2 regions of the Pseudoalteromonas sp. GW168-MNA-CIBAN-0100 genome follow, and region 2 is predicted to be linked to the other one. Evidence: predicted binding sites of a transcription regulator. Region 2 holds the regulator's gene; the other holds the start of a gene.
What was found. The regulator NrdR, encoded in region 2, represses ribonucleotide reductase genes. The targets are predictions, from matches to a motif close to AAACACNANATNTNGTGTTT.
Positions count from the first base shown of each region.

Region 1: a site for NrdR is predicted at 4,859-4,878, ahead of nrdA (class 1a ribonucleoside-diphosphate reductase subunit alpha). Genes of this name have one in related genera too.

Region 1 covers NZ_JBEOOL010000021.1:49,038-57,944, forward strand. Annotated here, with positions in the region: gene AAEY62_RS13740 (hypothetical protein) at 1-336, shown strand, start outside; gene AAEY62_RS13745 (DUF1287 domain-containing protein) at 397-951, shown strand; gene yfaE (class I ribonucleotide reductase maintenance protein YfaE) at 986-1,258, opposite strand; gene nrdB (class Ia ribonucleoside-diphosphate reductase subunit beta) at 1,258-2,388, opposite strand; gene nrdA (class 1a ribonucleoside-diphosphate reductase subunit alpha) at 2,454-4,736, opposite strand; gene AAEY62_RS13765 (HAD family hydrolase) at 5,815-6,495, opposite strand; gene ubiG (bifunctional 2-polyprenyl-6-hydroxyphenol methylase/3-demethylubiquinol 3-O-methyltransferase UbiG) at 6,495-7,205, opposite strand; gene gyrA (DNA topoisomerase (ATP-hydrolyzing) subunit A) at 7,382-8,907, shown strand, end outside.
Region 2 covers NZ_JBEOOL010000028.1:37,031-45,937, reverse strand. Annotated here, with positions in the region: gene AAEY62_RS16030 (ligand-binding sensor domain-containing diguanylate cyclase) at 1-209, opposite strand, end outside; gene AAEY62_RS16025 (phosphatidylglycerophosphatase A family protein) at 248-733, opposite strand; gene thiL (thiamine-phosphate kinase) at 730-1,704, opposite strand; gene nusB (transcription antitermination factor NusB) at 1,751-2,161, opposite strand; gene ribH (6,7-dimethyl-8-ribityllumazine synthase) at 2,177-2,641, opposite strand; gene ribBA (bifunctional 3,4-dihydroxy-2-butanone-4-phosphate synthase/GTP cyclohydrolase II) at 2,742-3,854, opposite strand; gene AAEY62_RS16000 (riboflavin synthase) at 3,884-4,537, opposite strand; gene ribD (bifunctional diaminohydroxyphosphoribosylaminopyrimidine deaminase/5-amino-6-(5-phosphoribosylamino)uracil reductase RibD) at 4,565-5,689, opposite strand; gene nrdR (transcriptional regulator NrdR) at 5,692-6,141, opposite strand; gene glyA (serine hydroxymethyltransferase) at 6,510-7,766, opposite strand; gene thrC (threonine synthase) at 8,036-8,907, opposite strand, start outside.

The sequences.
Region 1 (8,907 bases), on a different contig from region 2:
GTAGACCAAATACCAAAGCCAGACTTTGCGGGTCTGCGAGAAATGGGCCTAGGTGATTTTGTCGATATGGACGCGGCGGGTATAACGTATAAAAATACTTATTATATACTTCCCCACGTCGCTACTAATTTAAGGGTCCATTTTCATGAACTTGTTCATGTTGCGCAGTGGCTTGAGCTTGGCGCTAACGCATTTATGCTTCGTTACATTAGTGAAATTCAACGAGAGGGATATCACCATGCTCCGCTCGAAAAGATGGCATACGCGCTTGATGATCAATTTGCTAGTCGTGGTAAAAAAATAGATGTGCCAAAATATGTAACTCATACTCTGTAATTAGCGCAGAATTTTAAAGGAATTTATATGAACAAAACGTTAGGATGCTTTTTTACTTTAATGTGTATTGATGCACAAGCTGTAACGTTTGAAGAAGGTATAGTATCAGCCTTACTCGAGCGAACAAAACACAATATTACCTACGATGGGGCTTATCACTCAATTGCTTACCCAGGTGGTGATGTGCCTAAAAATATTGGGGTATGTACCGACGTTATAATCAGAAGTTACAGAAAGTTAGGTATCGACTTACAGAAACTCGTGCATGAAGACATGCAAAAAAACTTTGTACTGTATCCATCTAAACGTATTTGGGGTTTAGCTAAGCCTGATAGAAATATAGACCACCGACGTGTACCAAATTTACAAGCTTACTTTGAGCGCCATGCAAACGTATTAAGTAAATCCAGTAAGGTGAGTGATTATAAAACCGGCGATATAGTAACGTGGATGTTATCAGGTAATTTACCTCATATAGGTATGGTGATTAATGAGTTATCTCAAGATACGGGTAACCCACTTATTGTGCATAATATAGGGCGTGGTCCGCAAAAAAGCGATATGCTTTTTGATTACAAAATTACCGGGCATTACCGGTTTGTTCCACACTATTGATAAGTTTAATAAACGATAGATGTAAGTATTAATTTTATTTCAGATCAATACTTACATTGCCATTAGGCTTGCAGCAGCACAGGAGTATTTCGCCTTCGCGCACAAACGCAAGTGGCTCTTCGTTATATTCAACACTACCTGACACTAACGTTGCCCTACAAGCGCCGCAGTAACCTTCACGGCATTGGAATGCGACGTCTATTTTCATGGATTCTAAGCACTGTAAAAGAGAAGGGCAGCCAGCGGTAAATTCTATACACTGGCTGTTTTCTGCAAGCGTTATGCTTGCAGTAGACTTGTCACTCATTATAAATCAAAATCACCAAATTCTGATGCATCAACTTGAGAGTCTATTTGACCAACAAGGTATGAGCTAATTTCTGCTTCTTGCGGTGCTACTTGCACGTTATCAGACACTAACCACGAGTTTATCCATGGGATAGGGTTACTGTTATTTTCAAACTGTGCTGGCAAGCCAATGGCAGTCATACGTGCATTAGTAATGTATTCAACGTACTGACATAAAATATGCTTATTTAAGCCAATCATTGAACCATCTTTAAATAAATACTCAGCCCACTCTTTTTCTTGCTCTGCAGCATCAACAAACATTTTAATCGCTTCGTCGCGGCACTGAGCTGCAACAATCGCCATTTCAGGGTCGTCTTTACCGTCTTGCATAATGTTTAAAATATGCTGAGTACCCGAAAGGTGAAGTGCTTCATCGCGCGCAATAAGCTTGATGATTTTAGCGTTACCTTCCATTAGTTCACGCTCAGCAAACGCAAACGAACATGCAAAGCTTACGTAAAAGCGAATCGCTTCAAGAATATTTACCGACATCATAGCCAGGTAAAGTTTCTTTTTAAGCTCAAACAAATTCACGATAACAGTTTTACCGTTAATCTCGTGTTTGCCTTCACCGTATAAGTTGTAAAGCGATACAGAGTTAATTAAGTCATCGTAGTATTTAGTTACGGCATCAGCACGTTCGCTAATTTTATCGTTGCTAACAATGTCATCAAAAATAAGTTCAGGTGCTTGTGTTACGTTACGGATAATATGCGTGTATGAGCGGCTGTGAATTGTTTCACTGAACGCCCACGTTTCTATCCATGTTTCAAGCTCTGGTAGCGATACAATAGGGAGTAGGGCAACGTTTGGCGAACGGCCTTGTACGCTATCAAGCAAAGTTTGGTATTTTAAGTTACTTAAAAATATATGCTTTTCGTGATCGGGTAACGCTTGAAAGTCTAAACGGTCTTTACTTACATCTACTTCCTCAGGACGCCAAAAGAAAGACAGTTGCTTCTCGATTAATTTTTCAAAAATTGGGTATTTTTGTTGGTCGTAACGAGATACGTTTACAGTTTGGCCAAAAAACATTGGCTCTTGCATTTGGTTATTATGGTTTCGGCTAAAAGTAGTATAAGACATGTTTATCACTCAAAAAACTATCAGAAAAAGCGGGCTAAATGCCCGCTTAAAATAAAAATCAGCAGTTATATTTTACACGCGCCGCCTTCACAATCATCATCTTCCACTTCTGGAGTATCTTCTTGCATATCTGAGGCACCATCACGAGTATTGTGGTAGTACAAGGTTTTAACACCTAGTTTGTACGCGCTTAGTAAGTCTTTTAATAAGACTTGCATAGGTACTTTACCGCCTTCGAACTTGTTTGGATCATAATTTGTATTTGCAGAGATTGTTTGGTCTACAAATTTTTGCATTATACCAACAAGCTGCAAGTAACCATCGTTTGATGGAATGTCCCACAGTAGCTCGTATTGATCTTTTAAACGCTCATACTCAGGAACAACTTGCTTTAAAATACCGTCTTTACTTGCTTTAACGCTAATATGTCCACGTGGTGGTTCAATACCATTTGTTGCATTAGAGATTTGCGACGATGTTTCTGATGGCATTAACGCACTTAGTGTTGAGTTACGCATACCGTGCTCTTTAATATTTGCACGTAGTGTATCCCAATCAAGATGAAGTGGCTCATCACAAATTTTATCTAAATCACGTTTGTACGTATCTGTTGGCATAATGCCTTGTGAATACGTTGTTTCGTTAAACTTAGGACAGGCGCCACGCTCTTTAGCAAGCTCGTTTGATGCTTTCATCAAGTAGTATTGAATCGCTTCAAAGGTTTTATGTGTTAATGCATTTGCGCTGCCATCTGAATAACGTTTACCGTTTTTAGCTAGGTAGTATGCGTAGTTAATCACGCCTATACCTAACGTTCGACGACCCATAGTTGCATTTTTAGCAGCCGGTACTGGGTAGTCTTGGAAATCAAGTAAGTTATCAAGTGCGCGTACTGCAAGTTCAGCTAGCTCTTCGAGCTCATCAAGTGATTCTATTGCACCTAAGTTAAACGCAGACAGTGTACAAAGGGCAATTTCGCCTTCTTCGTCATTTACGTTATTAAGTGGCTTAGTTGGCAATGCAATTTCTAAACATAAGTTAGATTGGCGAATAGGCGCAACTTTAGCAATGAACGGGCTGTGTGTATTACAGTGATCCACATTTTGTAAATAAATACGACCTGTACTTGCACGCTCTTGCGCAAACATAGAGAAAAGCTCAATCGCTTTAATGCGTTTTTTACGAATCGATTCGTCTTGTTCGTATTTTACGTAAAGCGCGTCAAACTCAGCTTGATCTTCAAAAAATGCATCGTAAAGGCCTGGCACATCTGATGGGCTAAATAACGTAATGTAGTCGTCTTTAATTAAACGAGAGTACATTAGTTTATTAAACTGTACGCCGTAATCTAGGTGACGAACACGGTTGTCGTCTACACCACGGTTATTTTTAAGTACAAGTAGGTTTTCTACTTCTAAATGCCAAAGCGGGTAGAATAATGTTGCAGCGCCGCCACGTACACCACCTTGCGAACAACTTTTAACAGCTGTTTGAAAGTGCTTATAAAAAGGAATACAACCTGTGTGGTACGCTTCGCCGTTACGAATATGGCTACCTAGCGCACGAATACGACCAGCGTTAATACCAATACCTGCACGCTGTGAAACATATTTAACAATAGCTGACGACGTTGCATTGATTGAATCAAGGCTGTCGCCACATTCAATTAATACACACGAGCTAAACTGGCGAGTAGGTGTACGTACACCCGACATAATTGGCGTTGGTAGAGATATTTTAAATAACGATACTGCGTCGTAAAAGCGCTTAATGTAAGAAACGCGTGTTTCACGTGGGTAGTCAGAGAATAAGCTCGCTGCTACTAAAATATATAAAAACTGTGCACTTTCGTAGATTTCACCCGATACACGGTTTTGAACGAGATACTTACCTTCAAGCTGTTTTACAGCCGCGTAGCTAAAGTTAAGATCGCGAGAATGATCAAGATATGCATCAAGCTCGTCTAATTCTTGTTCTGTGTAATCTACTAATAAGTGAGCATCGTAGCGTTTATCGCCAACCATTTTTGTTACGTGGTCAAATAAACGTGGTGGCTCAAATTGACCGTACGCTTTTTTACGTAAATGGAATACAGCTAAACGTGCAGCTAAGTATTGATAATCAGGCGATTCTTTTGAAATCTGATCCGCTGCTGCTTTAATGATGGTTTCGTGAATGTCTTTAGTACGAATACCGTCGTAAAACTGAATGTGCGATTTTAATTCAACTTGCGAAACCGAAACGTTGCTTAAACCTTCGGCGGCCCATTCAATAACGCGATGGATCTTATCCAGATCAAGAGGCTCTTTGCGCCCATCACGTTTGCTTACAGATAACTGTTGGTTCATAGATTTGCCTGTATTCCTTGGGAATTATGTATTTTGACCAATGTTTATGCCTCGCCGAAGCAAGGTAGATACTCGTTTTGTATAAATTTAATTAAATTGGAGAATTTAATTGAATAACATTTGGCCACAATATCTGGTGCTGTTCAATTTAATGATCACAAGATAGTGTGGTCTGAGTTGTTTTGCAAGAGGTAGAATTGTGTCTATTATCTGATAATGAGGAGATATAGCCTTTGTGTTAGTAGACACTCACCTTCGAACAATCATTTAAGATGAAATATGCAAAAATCAACTAATGATCTACTAAATTTGCGTATTTTAAAAATAAATTTTGACTGCTTTTTTTATCATCAGGCTTTGCGTGAAAATTGACTCAATCACAATATATAGTGTTTATTAATTAACATAGCACTATATATGGTTGAATCGAATTTTTGTACAGGGTATATGGTTGTAATATATAAGATTGAGGCAAGGTAAGTTTTTCAGATATAGTTATACTGGAATGTAAGATATAAAAATGGGCTAAAAATTAGCCCATTTAAATTTATACTACGAGCAAACTACCCAGTGTAATAATTTTAAAAACAATCATTATTACACTCTCTGAAATTTCTATAGAAATATTGAGTTTCAACTTTAGTTATCCTAAATCTGAGTTAGTCACTTGCCGACAATATAAGAATCAGTTACGCTCAAACTTCCACACTTGGGCGCTTTCCTAAAATTTTAGCAAGTGTCTTTGCTAACATCATATTCAAACCTTGGGTATGATGTTAGCCCCTCCACCTAGTTGAAATATCAATTCCATCAAAGTGTTAATAAAACTTTAATGTGGTCTGAGTTGTTTTGCAAGGGACATAATTGCCCCTGTTTGTGGATAACTTTAGGATAACGCATTTGTGTTAGTAGAGACTCACCTTCGAACAATCAATTAAGTTGAAATATGCAAAAATCAATTAGTGATCTGCTAAATTTACGCATTTTAAAAATAAATTCTGACTGCTTTTTTTATCAGCAAGCTTTGTGTGAAAGCTAACAAAACCACAGCATATAGTGTTTGATAATTAAAATAGCACTATATATGGTTAAAACCATCAATTGGGCTTTGCCAGTTAAAATCAGCATTCCAGCTGTTGGCTTCATCAATACTTGGGATGTAACCCCAAAGTGCCGTTGCGGTATGCATACCTGCCGCTTTGCCTGCTTGTATGTCACGCTGTGCATCACCAATGTATAAACAACGGCTTGGTTCTACCTGCATAAGCTTTGCACAATGTAGCAGTGGTAAAGGTGATGGCTTAGCTTCAGCTAATGTGTCGCCACTTATTACTACACTGACATTTTTTAATGCGGGAATAGCTGCCACTAAAGGATCGGTTAAAAACCCTGGTTTATTAGTCATGATCCCCCATTTGATCTTTTTCTGATCAAGGGCGATAAGTAACGATTCAACTCCGCTGAAGCAACGTGTGTGATTTGCTATGTTTGTGGCGTACTCGTCAACTAATTGCTTTATAAGCTCGCTTTGGGGTTGTTTAGCCCATAATTCTTTAAAACCAGCCTCTAATAATGCGCCTGCGCCGTTAGATGCCGCAGGACGGTATATATCACTACTAACAGGTTCTATTTTATTGCTAATAAGAACTGCGTTTAAAGCGGCACCTAAATCATCAGCGGTGTCGAGTAGGGTGCCGTCTAAATCAAATAAAAATGCATCGTACTCAATAAGGGGTAGGGGGGCTTGAGAGTTAGCCATTAAGCTAACTTCTCAAAATAAAGTATGTAATTTACGCTAACGTCACTATTGAGCGTATATTGCTTTGATAGTGGGTTATAAGAAAGCCCTGTGCTTGCACGAACTTTTAAACCGGCTTGCTCTGCCCATGCAATAAGTTGTGCAGGCTTTATAAACTTTTTATGGTCGTGTGTACCTTCAGGCACCATTTTTAAGAGTTTTTCAGCGCCAACAATCGCGTATAAATATGCTTTAGGTGTTTTGTTCAGGGTTGAAAAAAACACGTCCGCGCCTGGTTTGGCAAGTGCAGCTACAGCATGAATGATAGATGCTGGGTCGGGAACGTGCTCAAGCATTTCCATACACGTTATTACATCAAAGCGCTCAGGGTACTGTGTTGCAAACTCTTCTGCAGGCACTTTTATATAATCTACATTTACGCCAGTTTCTAAACTGTGCAACTTAGCAACAGTTAAAGGTTCTTGGCCCATATCGATGCCAGTTACTTTTGCACCCATACGCGCCATGCTTTGGCTTAAAATACCGCCGCCACAGCCAACGTCGAGTGTTTCTTTATCGAATAAGCCTTGCGTTTTGTTTGCTATAAAGTCTAAACGTAACGGGTTAATTTCGTGAAGAGGTTTGAATTCTCCGTCTAGGTCCCACCAACGCTCAGCGATGGCTTCAAATTTTGCTATTTCTGCGTGATCTACATTTTGATGTTCGGTCATAAAATACTTCCTCGTCAATCTGAGGCCATTATATAGGGCTAAATTGATAAATCGCAAAGTTTTGCGCCTGTAAATTAAAATTAATTGTGATAGCATGGCTGTTAGAAATAATAACAATACTCTTAATACCCAATACCGGGTTGTTGAGAGCTGATACTGAAGGAATGTGATATCAAATGACTGATCTCGCCAATGAAATTCTGCCAGTCAATATTGAAGACGAGTTAAAAAACTCCTACTTAGATTACGCAATGAGCGTAATAGTAGGACGTGCATTACCAGACGTACGTGACGGCTTAAAACCTGTTCATCGCCGCGTTTTGTTTGCAATGAACGAGCTTAGTAATGACTGGAACAAGCCTTACAAAAAATCGGCCCGTGTGGTCGGTGACGTAATCGGTAAATACCATCCACACGGCGACAGTGCAGTTTATGACACGATAGTTCGTATGGCTCAGCCATTCTCACTACGTTATATGCTTGTAGATGGCCAAGGTAACTTCGGTTCGGTTGATGGTGATTCAGCAGCGGCAATGCGTTATACAGAAGTACGTATGGCAAAAATGTCGCATGAGTTATTAGCCGATCTTGAAAAAGAAACGGTTGATTTCGTTCCTAACTACGATGGCACTGAGTTCATCCCTGACGTGTTACCTACGAAAGTCCCTAATTTATTAGTGAATGGTTCGTCGGGTATTGCAGTAGGTATGGCTACAAATATACCACCACATAACTTAACTGAAGTTGTGAACGGTTGTTTGGCACTTATTCAAAATCCTGATTTAACTATTTTAGAGTTAATGGATTATATCCCTGGTCCTGATTTCCCTACGGCTGCAATTATCAACGGTAAAAAAGGCATTGAACAAGCCTATTTAACTGGCCGTGGTAAAGTGTACATGCGTGCACGCGCCGACGTCGAAACCGATGAAAAAACAGGCCGTGAAACAATCATCGTTCACGAAATTCCTTATCAAGTTAATAAAGCCCGTTTAATTGAAAAAATTGCTGAGCTTGTTAAAGATAAGAAAATTGAAGGTATTAGTGCACTACGTGATGAATCAGATAAAGACGGTATGCGTATCGTTATTGAAATTAAACGTGGTGATGTAGGCGAAGTTATTTTAAATAACTTGTATTCACAAACTCAGTTACAAACTGTGTTTGGTATGAATATGGTTGCATTAATTAACAACCAACCTAAGTGTTTTAATCTAAAAGAAATGCTTGAAGAGTTTATTATTCACCGCCGTGAAGTAGTAACTCGCCGTACCGTGTTTGATTTACGCAAAGCGCGTGACCGTGCTCATACGCTTGAAGGTTTAGCAATTGCGCTTGCAAACATTGACCCAATTATCGAGCTTATTCGTAAATCACCTACACCTGCTGAAGCTAAAATTGCTTTAACTGCACGTCCGTGGGAATTAGGTCATGTACAAGGTATGCTTGAAAAAGCAGGCGAAGATAATGTAGCCCGTCCAGATTGGCTTGCTGATGATTTAGGTATTCGCGACGGTCAATACTATATTTCTGAGCAACAAGCTCAAGCAATTCTAGATTTGCGTTTACACAAGCTTACTGGTCTTGAACACGAAAAAATCTTAACTGAATATCAAGCGTTATTAGAGTTAATTGCTGAGCTACTTTATATTTTGGCAACACCTGAGCGTTTAATGGAAGTTATTCGTGACGAACTAGTTGA
Region 2 (8,907 bases):
TAGTTTGTAAACGTTGTGCCATCAAAACGGCTTAAGCCAAACTGAGTACCAAGCCACATATAGCCTTGCTGGTCTTGTACTACGCTTTTAAGTGATTGCGAAGGTAGACCATCTTTTATATTCCATTGCTTAACTACGTAATCACTAATTGAAGCCCAACTTGGTGTCGCGCACAACATCAGTACACAAACCAGTAAAAATCGCATCATATTGCTGCCACCTAGTTAAACAAATCAAATATAAAAAATTAAAAGGGTAGTAAACCCACTTTTATTAGCGCCTGTAAGCATATAAGCGAAAAAACGCCCGCAAGTATATCATCGGCCATAATACCTAAACCACCATGTACTCGTTTGTCTAGCATACGGATTGGGCCAGGTTTTGCTATATCAAAAAAGCGAAATAACAAAAAACCAACGAGTAATGTTTGCCAGCTAAGTGCTGCACCAATCATTGTAATGTAATAGCCTGCCACTTCATCCCATACAATAGCAGGATGGTCGTGCACGCCTAAATCATCAGCCGTTTTACCGCAGGCCCATATACCAAATATACTGATCACTACGGCAAACACAATTTGCAACCATAGCGGATAATACATAGTCATAAAAATGAATGGCAGTGCAGCAAAAGTGCCAAATGTACCAGGTGCTTTAGGGGCTAACCCTGTACCAAAACCCAAACCAAAAAACTGATGTGGGCGCTTTAAATTAAACTTTCGGTTTTTGTTCAAACCAGCTCCTTTGCAAAATGCTCAAAACCTTGCTGCTTAAAATCAAACTTTTCACCGTTGTGTAAAAGTTCAATTTGACCATCGCCACTTTTAATTTGGCCTATGCATGTTGCATCTACACCATATTGACGCAGTTTTATATCTAGCATACTTTTATTGCTATCAGGTACAGTAAAAATTAATTCGTAATCATCACCGTAACTTAGAATAAATGGCAGCTGCTGATTAAAATCAAGGCTTGCTTGCATTGCATCTGAAGTCGGAATACTTTCAATATTCACAACTGCATTTACTTGCGACATATCAAGTATATGACTTAAATCAGCGATTAAACCGTCCGATACATCAATAGCCGATGATGCAAGGCCTCGCAATACCTGCCCAGCAGCAACACGCGGTGTTGGAAAGTCAAAGCGCTTATTTAAGTACTTTAAATGCTCTGGCTCAATACTTATACCTTGTTTGCGAGACTCAATTGCAAGTCCAGCGTCACCTAGCGGACCTGTAACATAAATCCAATCACCCACTTTCGCACCACTACGGCGAAGTGCAGTACCTTCTGGTACAGTCCCTTTTGCACAAATAGTGATAGTTAATGGACCTTGCGTAGTATCGCCACCTATAATTTGCACATTAAAGTATTCTGCAATTTCATGCATGCCTTCAGTAAACTCTTCAATCCACTGTGGGTCAATACTTGGCAAGGTTAACGCAACTGAAACCCATGTTGGCTCAGCGCCCATTGCTGCTAAGTCACTTAAATTAACAGCAAGCGCTCTGTGACCTAATGCACGAGGGGAAATATCATCAAAAAAGTGTACGCCAGCAACAAGAGTATCTGTTGTAACGGCAAGTTGGCAGTTTTGTGGAACGGTTACTAAAGCGCAATCATCCCCTATACCTAGGTTTACATCACGACGGGTGATCCCGCGACCTTTAAAGTAGCGGTTAATTAATTCAAATTCCTTCATACACAAAAAAGCCGGCCTATGCCGGCTCCCCTCTTTAACGGTTTACTTACTTGCGTAAATGCTTAACAGCTTTATCAAGTACACCGTTTACAAATTTATGGCTGTCTTCAGCGCCAAATATTTTGGCCAGCTCAATACCTTCGTTGATAGCAACTTTATAAGGTACATCTTCACGGAATTTAAGCTCATAGCTGCTTAAACGTAAAATTGCGCGCTCAACCATATCTAAGTCATTAAACGGACGTGTTAAATGTGGTGATACAGCTTCGTCTAGTTGCTTATAATTTACAGCAACACCCGTCGCTAAATCTTTAAAGTATTCAACATCAATTTTAGTAACGTCTGTTTCGATCAACATTTGTTGTTCGATATCGGCAATTAAATTGCCACTTATTTGCCAAGAATAAACGGCTTGGAGTGCTAAGATACGTGCTTTACGTCTTGCTGCTGGTTTCACAAAAATTCCTTAAACTTAAATTTTATCTAACACATTAACCATTTCAAGCGCGCCTAAAGCAGCTTCGCCGCCTTTATTGCCCATTTTGGTGCCAGCACGCTCAATTGCTTGTTCAATGCTTTCTGTGGTTAATACGCCAAATGCAACCGGGATATCATACTCAAGTGATACTTGCGCAAGACCTTTGTTTGATTCGCCAGCAACTAGGTCAAAGTGTGGTGTACCACCTCTGATCACTACGCCTAATGCGATGATTGCATCATACTCTTTTTTTGCCGCAACGCGTTTAGCCGCTAAAGGTAATTCTACCGCGCCTGGTACATAAATAACGGTAATGTCGTCATCAGATACGCCACCAGTGCGTTTTAGCTCATCAACAGCACCTGCAAGGAGGCTGCTACCGATAAAGTCATTAAAACGAGAAATGACAATGGCAAACTTTTTGCCAGGAGCGTACTTACTACCTTCAATAATTTTCATTTGATAACCCTAAAAATAAGTTCAAGCGGTTGCGATTGCGCAAAAATTGCTGCGCATCATACCATAAAAATAAAATAATAGCCTAGTTTAAGCGTGATGCTTATTGTGGCTCAACATAATCAACAACTTCTAAATGAAAGCCCGAAAGTGCATGGTACTTTTTAGGGCGACTCATTAATCGCATTTGTTTAATTCCAAGATCTGCAAGTATTTGCGAGCCTACGCCAACAGTACGAGATGTACCTTTGAATTTACGAGGCGTAACGCTTTCGCCAGCATCAGCTGCTGCGAATGCTTTTACAGTTGCCTCTAATTCTTCAGTGCTTTCTTGCTTACCTAAAATAACTAAAGCACCTTCATTTTTAGCGATATAAGCCATTGCTTCTGAAAGGCCCCAACTACGGTCAGCACTTCTATCTGAAAGTAGGATATCGTTAAAGGTACTTTGCAAATGTACACGTACATTTGTCGGTTCTTGCTCTTTTATATCGCCTTTAAGCAATACGTAATGTAATTGGCCGTCAATTGTGTCTTTGTAAGTAACTAAATCAAATTCACCGTGAATAGTTGGTAACTTACATTTTGCAACTTGCTCAATTGTTGTTTCATTTAAGTTACGGTATTCGATTAAATCAGCAATAGTACCAATTTTAATATCATGCTCTTTCGCAAAAACTTCTAAATCAGGGCGACGCGCCATGGTGCCATCGGCATTAAGTATTTCAACAATAACAGATGATGCTTCAAGCCCAGCTAAACGCGCTAAATCACAGCCAGCTTCAGTATGTCCTGCGCGAGTTAATACGCCGCCAGGTTGTGCCATAATTGGAAAAATATGACCAGGCTGCACGATATCACTTGGTACTGCGCCTTTAGCTATAGCCGCTTGCACTGTACGCGCTCTATCTGCTGCTGAAATACCTGTAGTAACACCCTTTGATGCTTCTATCGACATTGTAAAGTTAGTCGAAAATGCAGCACCATTATTTTTAACCATTAACGGTAAATCAAGTTGCTCACAACGCTCTTGCGTCATAGTTAAACAAATTAAACCACGGCCATGAGTCGCCATAAAATTAATAGCTTGTGCGCTAATATGCTCTGCGGCAATAATTAAATCGCCTTCATTCTCTCTATCTTCATCATCCATTAAAATAACCATTTTACCGGCTTTAATATCGTCGATGATTTCTTGTGCGCTGTGTAAATTCATAAATTTGCTCGTGTAAGTTATCAGTTTCGTTATTTAATAAAACCCGCTTTAGCGAGTAAGCTCATCGAAATATCAGAGCCCGTTGGTTGCTCTGCACCTTTTATAAGGCGCTCTAAATAACGTGCAATTTGATCGACTTCTAAATTAACTTGAGTGCCTACTTTAAAGTGAGCAATTGTGGTTTGCTCACTCGTATGTGGGACAATTGTTAATTTGAATTTATTACCTTCTACAGCGTTTACTGTCAGGCTTATACCATCAATACATACCGAACCTTTGTACGGAATGTATTTCATTAAATTTTCGTCAGTTGTAAGCCAATATTCTGTTGCTCGAGCGTTTGCTGTAATGCTTGTGATAGTTGCTATGCCATCAACATGGCCAGATACTAAATGACCGCCCAAACGCGAAACAGGTTGCATGGCTTTTTCAAGATTAACCGTTTGCCCTAAAGCATAGTGAGCAAAACCGGTTAAACCAATCGTCTCGTTAGATAAATCAGCACTAAAACCGTCAATATGTTTATCAACTACGGTTAAGCAAACGCCATTGGTTGCAATGCTGTCGCCTAGCTTTACGTCTTCCATATCAAGGTCAGCACTTTGGATACGAATGGCTAAGTCGCCTTGTTTTTTTTGTAATAAAGCAATTTTGCCTGTGGCTTCTATTATCCCAGTAAACATAGCGCTACTCTTTTTTATTAAGTGATTTTAATGAGTTTTTAACGCGGTGATACGTAAATCGTCACCAATGCGCGCACATTCATTAAATGTTAAATCAACGGTGTTTTGCATACTCGTCAATTCAGGAAAATTAACTAAACTTTTTGCATCATGGCCCATTAATTTAGGCGCCAAATAAAAAACAAACTCGTCAACTAAATCAAGTTCTGTCATTTTACCAGCAAGTGTTGCTCCGCTCTCAAGCCAAACATTATTAAACTGCAGTTGCCCAAGCTTTTCTAAAACAGCCTGTAAATCAACTTTGCCGTTACTTTCACTTACTTCAATATGCTTTACAAAATGCGGCCATTGCAGTGATTTATCAACCTTAGTCGTAAATATTATTACATCACTTTGGATTTTAAATAAAGCAAGGTTGGGCGTTAAGCGATTCTGTGAGTCAATTATAACACGCACGGGCTGGCGAAGCGGTAAATCGGTAGGTAGCGTGCAAGGCAACTCGCTTAGTCGCACATTAAGTTTAGCATCGTCTACTAACACGGTATCGGCACCGGTTAAAATAGCGCAGCTTTGCGCTCGGTATAATTGTACGTCTTGGCGAGCAGCGGGACTTGTTATCCACTTACTTTGCCCATTTTTAAGCGCTGTTTTACCATCTATGCTTGCTGCCATTTTACAGGTCACATAAGGTAAGCCTTGTTCCATTCGCTTAAAAAAGCCAACGTTAAGTGCGCGAGCTTGTGATTCAAGTAATCCATAAGCAACTTCAATACCTGCATCGCTCAGTATTTTAAGGCCTTTGCCTGCAACTTGTGGGTTTGTATCAACCATAGCGGCAATTACTTTTACAACGCCCGCCTTTTTTAAACCTTCAGCACACGGTGGCGTACGCCCATAATGACTACACGGTTCAAGCGTTACATAAGCCGTTGCACCTTGTGCATTATTGCCAGCTATTGCCAGTGCATTTACTTCTGCATGGCCTTGACCTGCTAATTGATGAAAACCCTCACCAATTATTTGATTATTTTTAACTAATACACAGCCAACATTAGGGTTAGGCGTGGTAGTAAACCGGCCTTTTTTGGCAAGTTCTATGGCGCGTGCCATATACATTTCATCATGTTCGGTAAAAGTAGTTTGGCTTTGCATTGTTACTCCCCTAAGCGGGCAATTTCTTCGCCAAATTCGCGTATATCTTCAAACGAGCGATAAACAGAGGCAAATCTTACGTACGCTACTTTATCGAGCTTTTTGAGGGCTTCCATAATGTATTCACCCACCAAATGGCTTGAAATTTCTCGCTCACCCGTTGCGCGTAGTTGCGATTTTATTATATTCACTACTTCGTCTACTTGCTCGGTGCTCACTGGGCGTTTTTCGAGTGCGCGATTTAAGCCATTTAATAATTTATCTTCGTTAAATGGTTCGCGGCTGCCGTCTTGTTTAATAACACGAGGCATAACCAGTTCAGCGCCTTCAAATGTAGTAAAGCGCTCGTGGCAGTCGTTACACTCACGACGCCTGCGAACTTGATGGCCTCCGCCAACAAGGCGTGAGTCAATAACTTTAGTATCTTTTGCGGTACAAAATGGACAATGCATAGCTCGGTACTTCCGTTTTAAAACAAAAAAGACCGCTAAATAGCGGTCTTTTATCTTAGCAAAAAAATAGGGCCTGTTGACCTTTCAGGATTAAATTTGTTCTATCTAGGGGTGATTTAATCGCGGCTCGAGATTTGTAACCTAGTGGGCTAAGTAAAAATCGAGCAACAAAGAGTAAATCGCCCCTAGAACGAACCCGAGGGCAGTGCATGTTTGGCATTTATGCTGCGTTATCGCCTATTTGTGTGGAGTAACCACACTACATAGACTCTGCCTTGCTTAAAAGCCAAACATACTACTGCAAATTAAACCTCGAAAGATAAACAGGCCCCTAGCTTATGTGCTCTAAATTACTGCCGCTTATGCAATTAAGCGTATACAGGTAATTTTGCACAAATTGCTTTTACTTTTTCTTTAACTTGCGCCTGTACAGATTCATCAGTGATGTTATCTAGTACGTCACAAATCCAGCCAGCAAGCTCTTTTGATTCTTCTTCTTTAAAACCACGACGAGTAATTGCAGGAGAACCAATACGCAAACCAGATGTTACAAATGGTGAGCGTGGATCGTTCGGTACTGAGTTTTTATTAACTGTGATGTTAGCGTTGCCTAGGGCTGCGTCTGCATCTTTACCAGTGATATCTTTATCGATTAAATCAAGTAAAAATAAGTGGTTTTCAGTTTTGTCAGAAACGATTTTGTAGCCGCGCTCTTGCATTACAGCAACCATTGCTTTTGCGTTTTTAACAACTTGTGTTTGGTATACTTTAAACTCTGGTTGAAGTGCTTCTTTAAATGCCACTGCTTTTGCTGCAATAACATGACATAAAGGACCGCCTTGGCCACCAGGGAAAACAGCGCTGTTAAGCTTTTTGTAGATTGCTTCGTCGCCACATGCAGAAATAATCAAACCACCACGAGGGCCTGCAAGTGTTTTATGCGTAGTTGTAGTTACAACGTGTGCATGAGGAACAGGGCTTGGGTAAACGCCTGCCGCAATTAAACCCGCAACGTGAGCCATATCAACAAACAGATAAGCACCGATTTTGTCAGCAATTTCACGGAATTTAGCCCAATCAACAATACCTGAGTACGCTGAGAAACCACCAATAATCATTTTTGGTTTGTGCTCAAGTGCTAGTGCTTCAACTTGTGCGTAATCAATTTCGCCCGTTGCTTCATCTAGTCCGTATTGGATTGCATTGTAAAGCTTACCAGAGAAACTTACGTGAGAACCGTGAGTTAAGTGACCACCATGAGCTAAGCTCATACCTAATACAGTATCGCCAGCGTCTAATAATGCTAGGAAAACAGCAGCATTTGCTTGCGAACCAGCATGTGGCTGTACGTTTGCGTAGTCAGAACCAAATAATTCGTTAGCACGGTCAATTGCTAATTGCTCAACAACATCTACATGCTCACAACCGCCATAATAACGTTTGCCTGGGTAACCTTCTGCGTATTTGTTTGTAAGCTGTGAACCCTGCGCTTCTAGTACGCGTGGGCTACAGTAGTTTTCTGAAGCGATTAGTTCGATATGCTCTTCTTGGCGAGCAGTTTCTTTGGTTATCGCGTCAAATAACTCTGGATCAAAATCCGAAATATTCATGCTACGTTCTAACATTGGGGTCTCCTAGGGCAACGTGTATGGTGTTTTTTAGAGGCTTTATTGTACGCTTTAAACGACTCTTTGCCTACGCTCTTAAGTTGAGGATATTTAAACAGGGATTGAAACTATTTCACAGCTCTTTTAAGATGATATTTTTTTATAAAGCCATAATAATTTTAAATGAATTATATTTACTACATTTAATTAGTAAATATAACTAAGTGTATTCATCCGTATAAAGTTATAAAAAAAGCGGCTCAAGCCGCTTTTACTTGTAATTTAGCTTAGCCTAATTTAGCGAGCATTTCGGTACGTAACGCGTCGTAATCGGCGTTCATATCGCTTGCTAGGCATGGTTTTGCTAGTGCATCAGCAAGTGGTTTTGGCATACCTAATTCAATATTTAGAATACCCTCTACGCTTTCTTTAAACTTAGCAGGATGAGCTGTCGCTAAAAAGATACCCGCTGCACCAGGTGCACGATTTTCAACAAGACCTTGGTAAGCAATAGCAGTATGAGGCTCTGCAACATAGCCATTTTGTTGAATTTTTTTCATCACGGCTTGCGTGTCTTGCTCGTTTACGCTTGTTGAATAAAAATTATCGTAGCTAAACCAGTTATTATCTAACATTGTTTGTACACGCGGCCAATTGTTTGGCTTACTTACATCCATCGCATTTGAAAGCGACTCAAGCGTTGCGTTTGGCGTCCAGTTTTTATCAAGCATAAAGCGCGGCACAGTATCATTTTGATTTGTTGTTGCACTTAATTTGCCAACAGGTAAACCAATAACCGCACCAATCATTGCGGCGCACACATTACCAAAATTACCACTTGGCACTGATATATGCGCTGTTGCGCGCTTTTCTTTTGGTAGCAGTGCAATGGCTTCAAAGTAGTAACAAACCTGAGCAACTAAACGGCTAATATTAATTGAATTAGCTGAGTTAAGCCCAAGTGTTGATTTAACTTCTTCATCTAAAAAGGCATTTTTAACTAACTCTTGGCAATCATCAAAGCTGCCCTCAACTGCGTAACAATGAATATTGTTACCTAGCGTAGTAAATAGCTTTTGCTGAGCAAGTGAAATTTTGCCTTTAGGGTATAAAATAACAACATCGATATTTGGTTTATTGTAAAAAGCATGCGCTACAG